Regions from separate parts of the Streptomyces subrutilus genome, predicted to be linked through region 1. Evidence: riboswitches for the same ligand, from Rfam matches in the RefSeq annotation. Region 1 holds a riboswitch; the other holds the start of a gene.

The links. A riboswitch is a leader RNA that binds a small molecule or an ion and turns the genes downstream of it on or off. The one in region 1 is predicted to bind S-adenosylmethionine.
Region 2: another riboswitch for S-adenosylmethionine. It lies ahead of CP968_RS23895 (aminotransferase class V-fold PLP-dependent enzyme); the one in region 1 lies ahead of thrC (threonine synthase).

The regions. Positions count from the first base shown of each region.
Region 1 is NZ_CP023701.1:4,224,872-4,229,277, forward strand. It holds gene CP968_RS18615 (alpha,alpha-trehalose-phosphate synthase (UDP-forming)) at 1-1,279, opposite strand, end outside; gene CP968_RS18620 (glucosyl-3-phosphoglycerate synthase) at 1,326-2,303, opposite strand; SAM riboswitch class I at 2,488-2,644, shown strand; gene thrC (threonine synthase) at 2,638-3,936, shown strand; gene CP968_RS18630 (MoaD/ThiS family protein) at 3,973-4,248, shown strand.
Region 2 is NZ_CP023701.1:5,398,391-5,402,796, reverse strand. It holds gene CP968_RS23905 (rhomboid family intramembrane serine protease) at 1-288, shown strand, start outside; gene CP968_RS23900 (Lrp/AsnC family transcriptional regulator) at 285-566, shown strand; gene CP968_RS23895 (aminotransferase class V-fold PLP-dependent enzyme) at 628-2,052, opposite strand; SAM riboswitch class IV at 2,280-2,396, opposite strand; gene trpD (anthranilate phosphoribosyltransferase) at 2,487-3,551, opposite strand; gene qcrB (cytochrome bc1 complex cytochrome b subunit) at 3,739-4,406, opposite strand, start outside.

The DNA of each region.
Region 1 (4,406 bases):
CCTTCGCGAGCTCCTCGTACGCCCCCGCCCCGGTGGACAGCACCAGCGCGCAGCCCGCCTCGGAGACCACCGGGATCTCCTTCGCCACCAGGTTCATCCCGTCCCGCACCGGGTTCACCAGCGCCACGTCCGCCAGCCGGTACGCCGCCAGCGAGCGCGTGAAGTCGTCCTTCACCGACACCAGCACCGGCTCCCAGTCCTCCGTGCCGAACTCCGCGTTGATCTCCGCGGCCAGCTCGGCCACCGCCGCCGTGTACTCCCGGTAGACCTTCAGGTCCTGCCGCGAGGGGTACGCGGACGCCAGGTGCACCACCCGGCCCCGCCACTGCGGCCGGGTGGTGAGCAGCTCCCGGTAGGCCAGCAGCCCGCGCAGGATGTTCTTCGACAGCTCCGTGCGGTCCACCCGCACGATCGCCCTGCGGTCGCCGATCTCCGCCCGCAGCCCGGCCAGCCTGTCGTCGACCTCCGGCCGGTGCGCCAGCGCGCGCAGCTCGTCCGCGTCCACGCCCAGCGGGTACACCGCCACGTCGGTCCGGGTGTGCCGCACCGGGCCGGCCGGGCTCTTGCGCACGTACCGCCCGCCGTCCGCGCCCGCCGCGGAGCACGGCTCGGCGACGCCGTGCCCGTCGTCCCGGCGTGCGCCGGCCAGGAAGCTGTCCGCCCAGGCCGAGGTGTGGAAGCCCAGCCGGTCCGCCCCGAGCATCCCCCACACGAGCTGCCCGCGGACGTCGTCCGGGAGCATGTCCAGGAACTCGGGGGCCGCCCACGGCGTGTGCGTGAAGTGCCCGATCCGCAGGTCCGGCCGCAGCTCGCGCAGCTGTCCGGGCACCAGCGCCAGGTGGTAGTCCTGCACGAGGACGCGGGCGCCCTCGGCGGCCTCCTCGGCCAGGGCCCGGGCGAAGGCCAGGTTGTAGGCGACGTACGAGTCCCACCGGCGCCGGAACCGCGCGTCGAAGACCGGCTCGCGCGGGACGTCGTACAGGTGGTGGTGGGTGAACCAGAGCACCGAGTTCGCGATGCCGTTGTACGCGTCGTCGTACACGTCGGGATCGATGTCCAGCATCCGGACGCCCGGCTCCGAGACGCCCCGGCGCACCGCCTCCCGGTCCGCCTCCGACAGCGCCGCACAGATCCAGACCGCGTCCGGCTGCTCCGCGAGCGCCGAGGAGAGGCCGGAGACGAGACCGCCGCCGCCGCGCCGGGCGGTGAGGCCGCCGTCGTCGGCGAGCACGTACGAGAGGGGGCCGCGGTTGGCGGCGACGAGTACCTGAGAAGCCATGTCGCCAACCTAGCCCCGCCCGCACTCGCTCAAACGTGTGGACGGCTCACGCCACCCGGCGCACGGCGTACTCCTCGACCCCGGCCATCGGCGGCCGCTCCTCGGTGTCCACCGGGTACGTGCGCGGCACGAACCCGTCCGGACCGCGCTCGAACTGGGTGAGCTCCGGCCGCACCAGGTGCCCGCGCGAGAGCCGCACCTGGGCCGTCCGGTAGATCGCCGCCGCCATCCGGCCCAGTGCCTGGCCGTCCTGGTGGCGGTGGCGCCGTACACCCACGTCCACCTGGGCCAGCGCGTCCAGCCCGACCGTGTGCAGCGCGTCCACGAGCAGGCCCAGCTCCACGCCGTACCCGACGGGGAAGGGCAGCCGCTCCAGCAGCGAGCGGCGCACGGCGTACTCGCCGCCGAGCGGCTGCACGAAACCGGCCAGCTGCGGCCAGTGCAGGTTGAGCAGGGGCCGGGCCACCAGCTCGGTCACCCGGCCGCCCTGGCCGGCCGGGCGGCCCGCGTCCGGGCCGTCGAACTCCGGACCCAGCGGGCGGTCGTACATGGCCTTGACGAACTGCACGTCCGGGTCGGTCAGCAGCGGGCCGACGATGCCGGAGACGAAGGCGGAGGAGAAGTCCCGCAGGTCGGCGTCGACGAAGCAGACCACGTCCCCGCTGGTGGCGAGCAGCGAGCGCCACAGCACCTCGCCCTTGCCGGGCAGCGCCGGGACGCGCGGCAGGATCTCGTCGCGGTGCACGACCCGCGCCCCGGCCTTCGCCGCCACCTCCGCCGTACGATCACTCGAACCCGAGTCGACGACGAGCAGCTCGTCGACCAGCGGCAGCGGCGGCTCCTCGATCAGCTCCCGCCGGATCACCCCGACGATCTCCCCGACCGTCGCCTCCTCGTCGAGGGCGGGCAGCACCACGCTGACCGTGGTCCCGGCCGCCCGTTTCCGTTCGAGCAGCTGGTCGAGCGGTCGGTCGGCGGCGGCCCAGGAGCGGTCGCCCAGCCAGCGCTCCACCTCTTCCAGCACTCTCGGCACTCCCTGCTTCGTCCGTGGTTTGGACGGTTATGTGATCCATCTCGCGCTTCGGACGGCTGTCTCAACCCCCCGGGCCTTCGGTTACAGTCTTGAACAACGCGAAGGCCCACCGCATGCCGGGGGCCCCGCGCACAAACGCCCGGACGTGCCATGGAGCGCGCGGCCGGTGCCATACCGCTCATCCAGAGGGGCAGAGGGACACGGCCCGTTGAAGCCCCGGCAACCCTCCAGTCGGTTCTCGCGATGCGTTTCACGCACATTCCGCGAGGTCCCCGACTAGGGAAGGTGCCAATTCCGTCTCATGGCGAAGTGCGCCATGGGGAAGATGAGGAGAAAGGGCCTCGCCATCATGGCTGCACAGACTGATCCCACCTCTGTCGATCTCGGACCTGCCACCGGCCTTTCCTGTCGCGAGTGCGGTACCCGCTTCGAGCTCGGACCCGTCTTCGCGTGCGTCGAGTGCTTCGGACCGCTGGAAGTGGCCTACGACCTCCCCACCGGCGACCCCGAGGCGCTGCGCGCCGCGATCGAGGCCGGCCCGAACAACATCTGGCGCTACGCGCCGCTGCTGCCCGTCCCCGCCGACGTGGCCTCCAAGCCGAGCCTGAACCCCGGCTTCACCAAGCTGGTCGACGCGGCCAACCTGGCCAAGGAGCTCGGCGTCACCGGCAAGCTCTACGTCAAGGACGACTCCGGCAACCCGACGCACTCCTTCAAGGACCGCGTCGTGGCCATCGCCGTCGAGGCGGCCCGCGCCTTCGGCTTCACCACCCTGTCCTGCTCCTCCACCGGCAACCTGGCCGGGGCCGTCGGCGCCGCGGCCGCCCGGGCCGGCTTCCGCTCCTGCGTGTTCATCCCGCACGACCTGGAGCAGGGCAAGGTCGTCATGGCCGGGATCTACGGCGGCGACCTCGTCGGCATCGAGGGCAACTACGACGACGTCAACCGCTTCTGCTCCGAGCTCATCGGCGACCCGCTGGGCGAGGGCTGGGGCTTCGTCAACGTCAACCTGCGCCCGTACTACGGCGAGGGCTCCAAGACCCTGGCGTACGAGATCTGCGAGCAGCTCGGCTGGCAGCTGCCCGACCAGATCGTGATCCCGATCGCGTCCGGCTCGCAGCTGACGAAGATCGACAAGGGTCTGCAGGAGCTGATCAGGCTCGGCCTGGTCGAGGACCGGCCGTACAAGATCTTCGGCGCGCAGGCCGAGGGCTGCTCCCCGGTGTCGACCGCCTTCAAGGCCGGGCACGAGGTGGTCCGCCCGCAGAAGCCGAACACCATCGCCAAGTCGCTGGCCATCGGCAACCCGGCGGACGGCCCGTACGTCCTGGACATCGCGCGGCGCACCGGCGGCTTCGTCGAGGACGTCGACGACGAGCAGGTCGTCGAGGCCATCAAGCTCCTGGCGCAGACCGAGGGCATCTTCGCCGAGACCGCGGGCGGCGTGACCGTCGGCGTGACGAAGAAGCTGATCGAGAACGGGCAGCTCGACCCGACGCTCACCACGGTCGTCCTGAACACCGGCGACGGCCTCAAGACCCTGGAGGCGGTGGCCGCGGACAGCGGGCAGACCGCCACCATCCGCCCCAGCCTGGACGCCTTCCGCGCCGCCGGCCTGGCCTGACCCTCCCCGACCGACACCCGGAAAGGCGGTAGCGCCGTGAGCGTCAACGTCCGCATCCCCACCATCCTGCGCACCTACACCGGCGGCCGGGCGGAGGTCCCCGCCGAGGGCGCGACCCTGGCCGAGGTCATCGCGTCGCTGGAGGACAGCCACCCCGGCATCGCCGCGCGCGTCCTGGACGACGAGGGCAGGCTGCGCCGGTTCGTGAACGTCTACGTCAACGACGACGACGTGCGCTTCGAGGGCGGGCTGCAGGCGGCGACGCCCGACGGCGCCGGCGTCTCGATCATCCCGGCCGTCGCGGGCGGCTGATCGCCGCACGGTCGCAGCGCACGCACGCGATTGCCCTCTCCGCCCAAAAGCGGAGGGGGCAATTCTGCTTGATTGGGCGCGGTAAGGTTGGGGAAGTCCCCTCCGCTGGACTTGCCCGCCGCATATGAACGGGTCGCGCGAGGGTCGACATCGGGTCA
Region 2 (4,406 bases), 1.2 Mb from region 1:
TCGGCGGTCCTGGGCGCGTTCCTCTACCTGCTCCCCCGGGCCCGGGTGACGAGCCTGTTCCCGTTCCTCTTCTTCCTGCCGCTGCGCTTCCCGGCGTGGATGGTGCTGCTCTTCTGGTTCGCCCTGCAGTGGGTGGCCGCGCAGCGCGCGGAGAGCGGCCCCGGGGTGGCCTACCTGGCGCACCTGGTGGGCTTCTCGCTCGGCTTCCTCTACGCGTGGGTGCGCTACCGGGGTGCGACTAGAGTGAGGCGACCAGCGACGGCCACCGAGGGAGACAGCCAGCCGTGATCACCGCGATCGTGCTCATCAAGACCAGCGTGGACCGCATCCCCGAGATCGCCGAGTCCATCGCCGCGCTGGACAGCGTCAGCGAGGTCTACTCGGTCACCGGCACGTACGACCTCATCGCGCTGGTCCGCGTGGCCCGGCACGAGAACCTGGCGGACATCATCCCGGGCCGCATCAGCAAGATCCCCGGCGTCGAGGCCACGGACACGCACGTCGCGTTCCGCACGTACTCCCAGCACGACCTGGAAGCGGCCTTCGCCATCGGCCTGGACGCCTGACCCCACCGCCGGCGCCTGGTCCGGCCCGCCGGCGGGCCGGACCGGTCAGACGGCCGGACCGTCAGACGGCCGGGACGCAGCGGCCCGCCTCCGTGCGGTACTGCCACTGCGCGCCGTCCGCGACGAGCTCCTTCACCGCGCGGACGAACCGCTCCACGTGCTCGTCGGGGGTGCCCGCGCCGAAGCTCACCCGGATGGCGTTCAGCGAGCGCTCGCCCGGCGCCGCCTCCGGCGCCCCGCACTCACCCGGCTCCTGCGGCTCGCTGCCGAGCAGGGTGCGCACCAGCGGGTGGGCGCAGAACAGCCCGTCGCGGACGCCGATCCCGTACTCGGCGGAGAGGGCGGCGGCGAAGTGCGAGCTGTTCCAGCCGTCCACCACGAACGAGATGACGCCGACGCGCGGCGCGTCGTCCCCGAAGAGGGACAGCACGCGGACCGCCGGGACCTCGGCCAGGCCCGCGCGGACCTTGGCGATGAGGTGGTGCTCACGGGCGACCAGGCTCTCGAACCCGGCCTCCGTCAGGGCCTTGCAGGCGGAGGCGATGGAGTAGACGCCGATCACGTTCGGGGAGCCGGCCTCGTGGCGGGCGGCGGTGGTGTGCCACTCCACGTCCACGCCGCCGTCCTCGCGCCGGGCCACCTTGCGGGAGGCGCCCCCGCCCGCCAGGTACGGCTCGGCCTCCTGGAGCCAGTCGGCCCGCCCGGCCAGGACGCCCGAGCCGAAGGGGGCGTAGAGCTTGTGGCCGGAGAAGGCCACCCAGTCCACGTCGAGCTCCTGCACCGAGACGGGGTGGTGCGGGGCCAGCTGGGCGGCGTCCAGCACGATCCGCGCACCGTGGGCGTGCGCGGCGGCGGCGAGCTCCTTGACCGGCCACAGCTCGCCGGTGACGTTGGAGGCGCCGGTGACGCAGACCAGGGCCGGGCCGTGGGGCTGGCGGTCGGCCAGCGCCCGCTCCAGCGTGGCGACGGCCTCGGCCGGGGTGCGCGGGGCGTTGAGGTAGGTGACCTCGGCGTCCACCCAGGGCAGCAGGGAGGCGTGGTGCTCGGTCTCGAAGACGAAGACCTGGCAGCCGGCCGGCAGGACGGCGGCGAGCAGGTTGAGCGAGTCGGTGGTGGACCGGGTGAAGACGACCTGGTCGGCGGGGCGGCAGTCGAGGAACTCGGCGACCGTGACCCGGCTCTGCTCGAACAGGTCGGTGGAGAGCTGCGAGAGGTAGCCGGCGCCGCGGTGCACGCTGCCGTAGTAGGGGGCGTAGGCGGCCACGTCGTCCCAGACCCGCTGGAGGGCGGGCGCGCTGGCCGCGTAGTCGAGGGCCGCGTAGGTGACCTCGCCGCCGGTGACGAGCGGGACGGTGACGTCCCGGCCGAGGACGGCCAGCGGCTCGGCACAGGCGGGGTCCGCGGCGGGGGCGACGGGAGCGGGCACGGCGGAGGTCTCGGCCGGAGCGGTGGCGGAGGCGGTGGCGGCGTTCAGGGATGCGGACATGGCGGAGTCTCCCGGCAGGCAGGGGTGAATGGCTTCGGTGCGCCCGTACGGGATGCGGCGCTGCGGCCGACCGGGGTACGGGAGGGTCCTCGGAAGGCGCACGGGCGCCGCGGGGGTACACGGAAGTGACCCTGTTCCGAGGGTGGAAGAAGGGGCGGAGTCGCCCTATCGCATTCGCTTGCTCACGAAAAACGCTCCTCGAGAGACCAGGACCCCTGGTGTCGAGGGATCCGCGCTTGCCGTAGACCTCGCTGCCTACGGCCTGGTCATCACCCGGGGCACCCCGCCACGGAAGGAGGGTTGCCGGACAGCAAGCCGGGGCCTAAACGCTGTCACTCGTGACCTGGGAAGCATCCTGCCACATGATCCGCCGCGCGCAAGACCCCGGTCCGCATGGTGGACCGGGGTCGTGGCGCGCAAGGGGCCGGCGCGGTTCAGGCGTTGCTGGCCGCCACCCACCGCTCCAGGGCCGCCAGGGCGGCGCCGGAGTCGACGGCCTGGGCCGCACGGGCGATGCCGGCCGCGAGCTGCTCCTCCAGCGTGCCCGTGCCCGGGTCCAGGGCCACCAGGGCGGCGGCCGAGTTCAGCAGGACGGCGTCGCGCACCGGGCCGCGCTCGCCGGCCAGCAGGCGGCGGGCGACGTCCGCGTTGTACGAGGCGTCCGCGCCGCGCAGTTCCGCCACGTCGACCAGCCCGATCCCCACGTCGCGCGGGTCGAAGGCCTGCTCGGCGACCTTCCCGTCCCGGACCCACCAGACGCGCGAGGTCGCGGTCGTGGTCAGCTCGTCGAGGCCGTCGTCGCCGCGGAAGACCAGCGCGGAGGAGCCGCGCTCGGCGAGCACCCCGGCGACGATGGGGGCCATCCGGGCGTCGGCCACGCCGGTGGCCTGGGCCCGCACCTTCGCCGGGTTGGTGAGCGGGCCGAGGAAGTTGAAGGTGGTGCGGATGCCCAGCTCCTTGCGGGCGGCCGCGACGTGCCGCAGCGCGGGATGGAACCTGACCGCGAAGCAGAAGGTGATCCCGGCCTCCTCCGCGACCTCGGCGACCCGCGCCGGCGTGAGGTCCAGGTTGACGCCGAGCTTCTCCAGGACGTCCGAGGCGCCGCTCGCGGAGGACGCGGCCCGGTTGCCGTGCTTGACGACCTTGGCGCCCGTCCCGGCCACCACGACGGCCGACATCGTGGAGATGTTCACCGTTTTGGCCCCGTCGCCGCCGGTGCCGACGATGTCCACGGTCCGGCCGGGCACCTCGATCAGGTTGGCGTGTTCGTACATGGTCCGCACCAGGCCGTTGATCTCGGCGACGGTCTCGCCCTTGGCCCGCAGGGCGACCGCGAAGCCGGCGATCTGGGCGTCCGTGGCCTCGCCGCGCATGATGCGGTCCATCGCCCAGGCCGTGTCGTCGGCGCGCAGGTCCTGGCCGGTCAGCAGTGCGTCGAGCACGCCCGGCCAGCCACGGGCCGCCGCGCTGTCGCCGCCTGCCGGGGTCACCACGTCCATGGTCCGCTCCTGCGCTAGTGGGCCGCTCCCGTATCCGCCGCCCACGTCGATTGGGGAAGGGGGCAAGCCTATCCAGCCCCGGTTACGGCAAAGAGCCCCGTCCGGACACTGGACGGGGCTCTCGCCGTGGCGACACCAGGACTGACCGGAATCAGCCCCTCAAACGGTCATGCGGTACCGCGGGAGGTCAGTGGTGGCCGTGGCCGCTCTGGATCTCCTTGTACTCCTCCACCGTGGGCTTCGGAATCTGGCTGTCCTCGGCGTAGTACCCCTTGCTGAGCTTGACGCGCAGCTTCTCCAGGGCGCCCACCTTGCGCTCGACACCGTTCTCGTCGACCGTGGGGCCGATCTCGGCCGGCTTGTACTGCTGGTGCGAGGTCAGCTTGTGCAGCTGGCCCTGCGAGAGCGGCTCGTGGATCTCGACGAACTCACCGTGCGGGAGGCGCTTGATGATGCCGGTCTCGCGACCGTGCAGCACCTTGTCGCGGTCCCGGCGCTGCAGGCCGAGGCAGAAGCGCTTCGTGATCACGAAGGCGATGACCGGGCCGACGAAGAAGCCGATCCGGGCGAACCAGGTGATCGAGTTGATCGACAGGTGGAAGTACTGCGCGAACATGTCGTTTCCACCGGCGATCAGCAGGATCACGTACCAGGTGATCCAGGCGACGCCGAAGGCCGTACGGGTCGGGACGTTGCGCGGACGGTCCAGGATGTGGTGCTCGCGGTTGTCCTTGGTGACCCAGGACTCGATGAACGGGTAGACCGCGATCGCCGCCAGGACCAGCGGGAAGATCACCAGCGGGACGAAGACGCCCAGGACCAGCGTGTGGCCCCACAGGTTGATCTCCCAGCCGG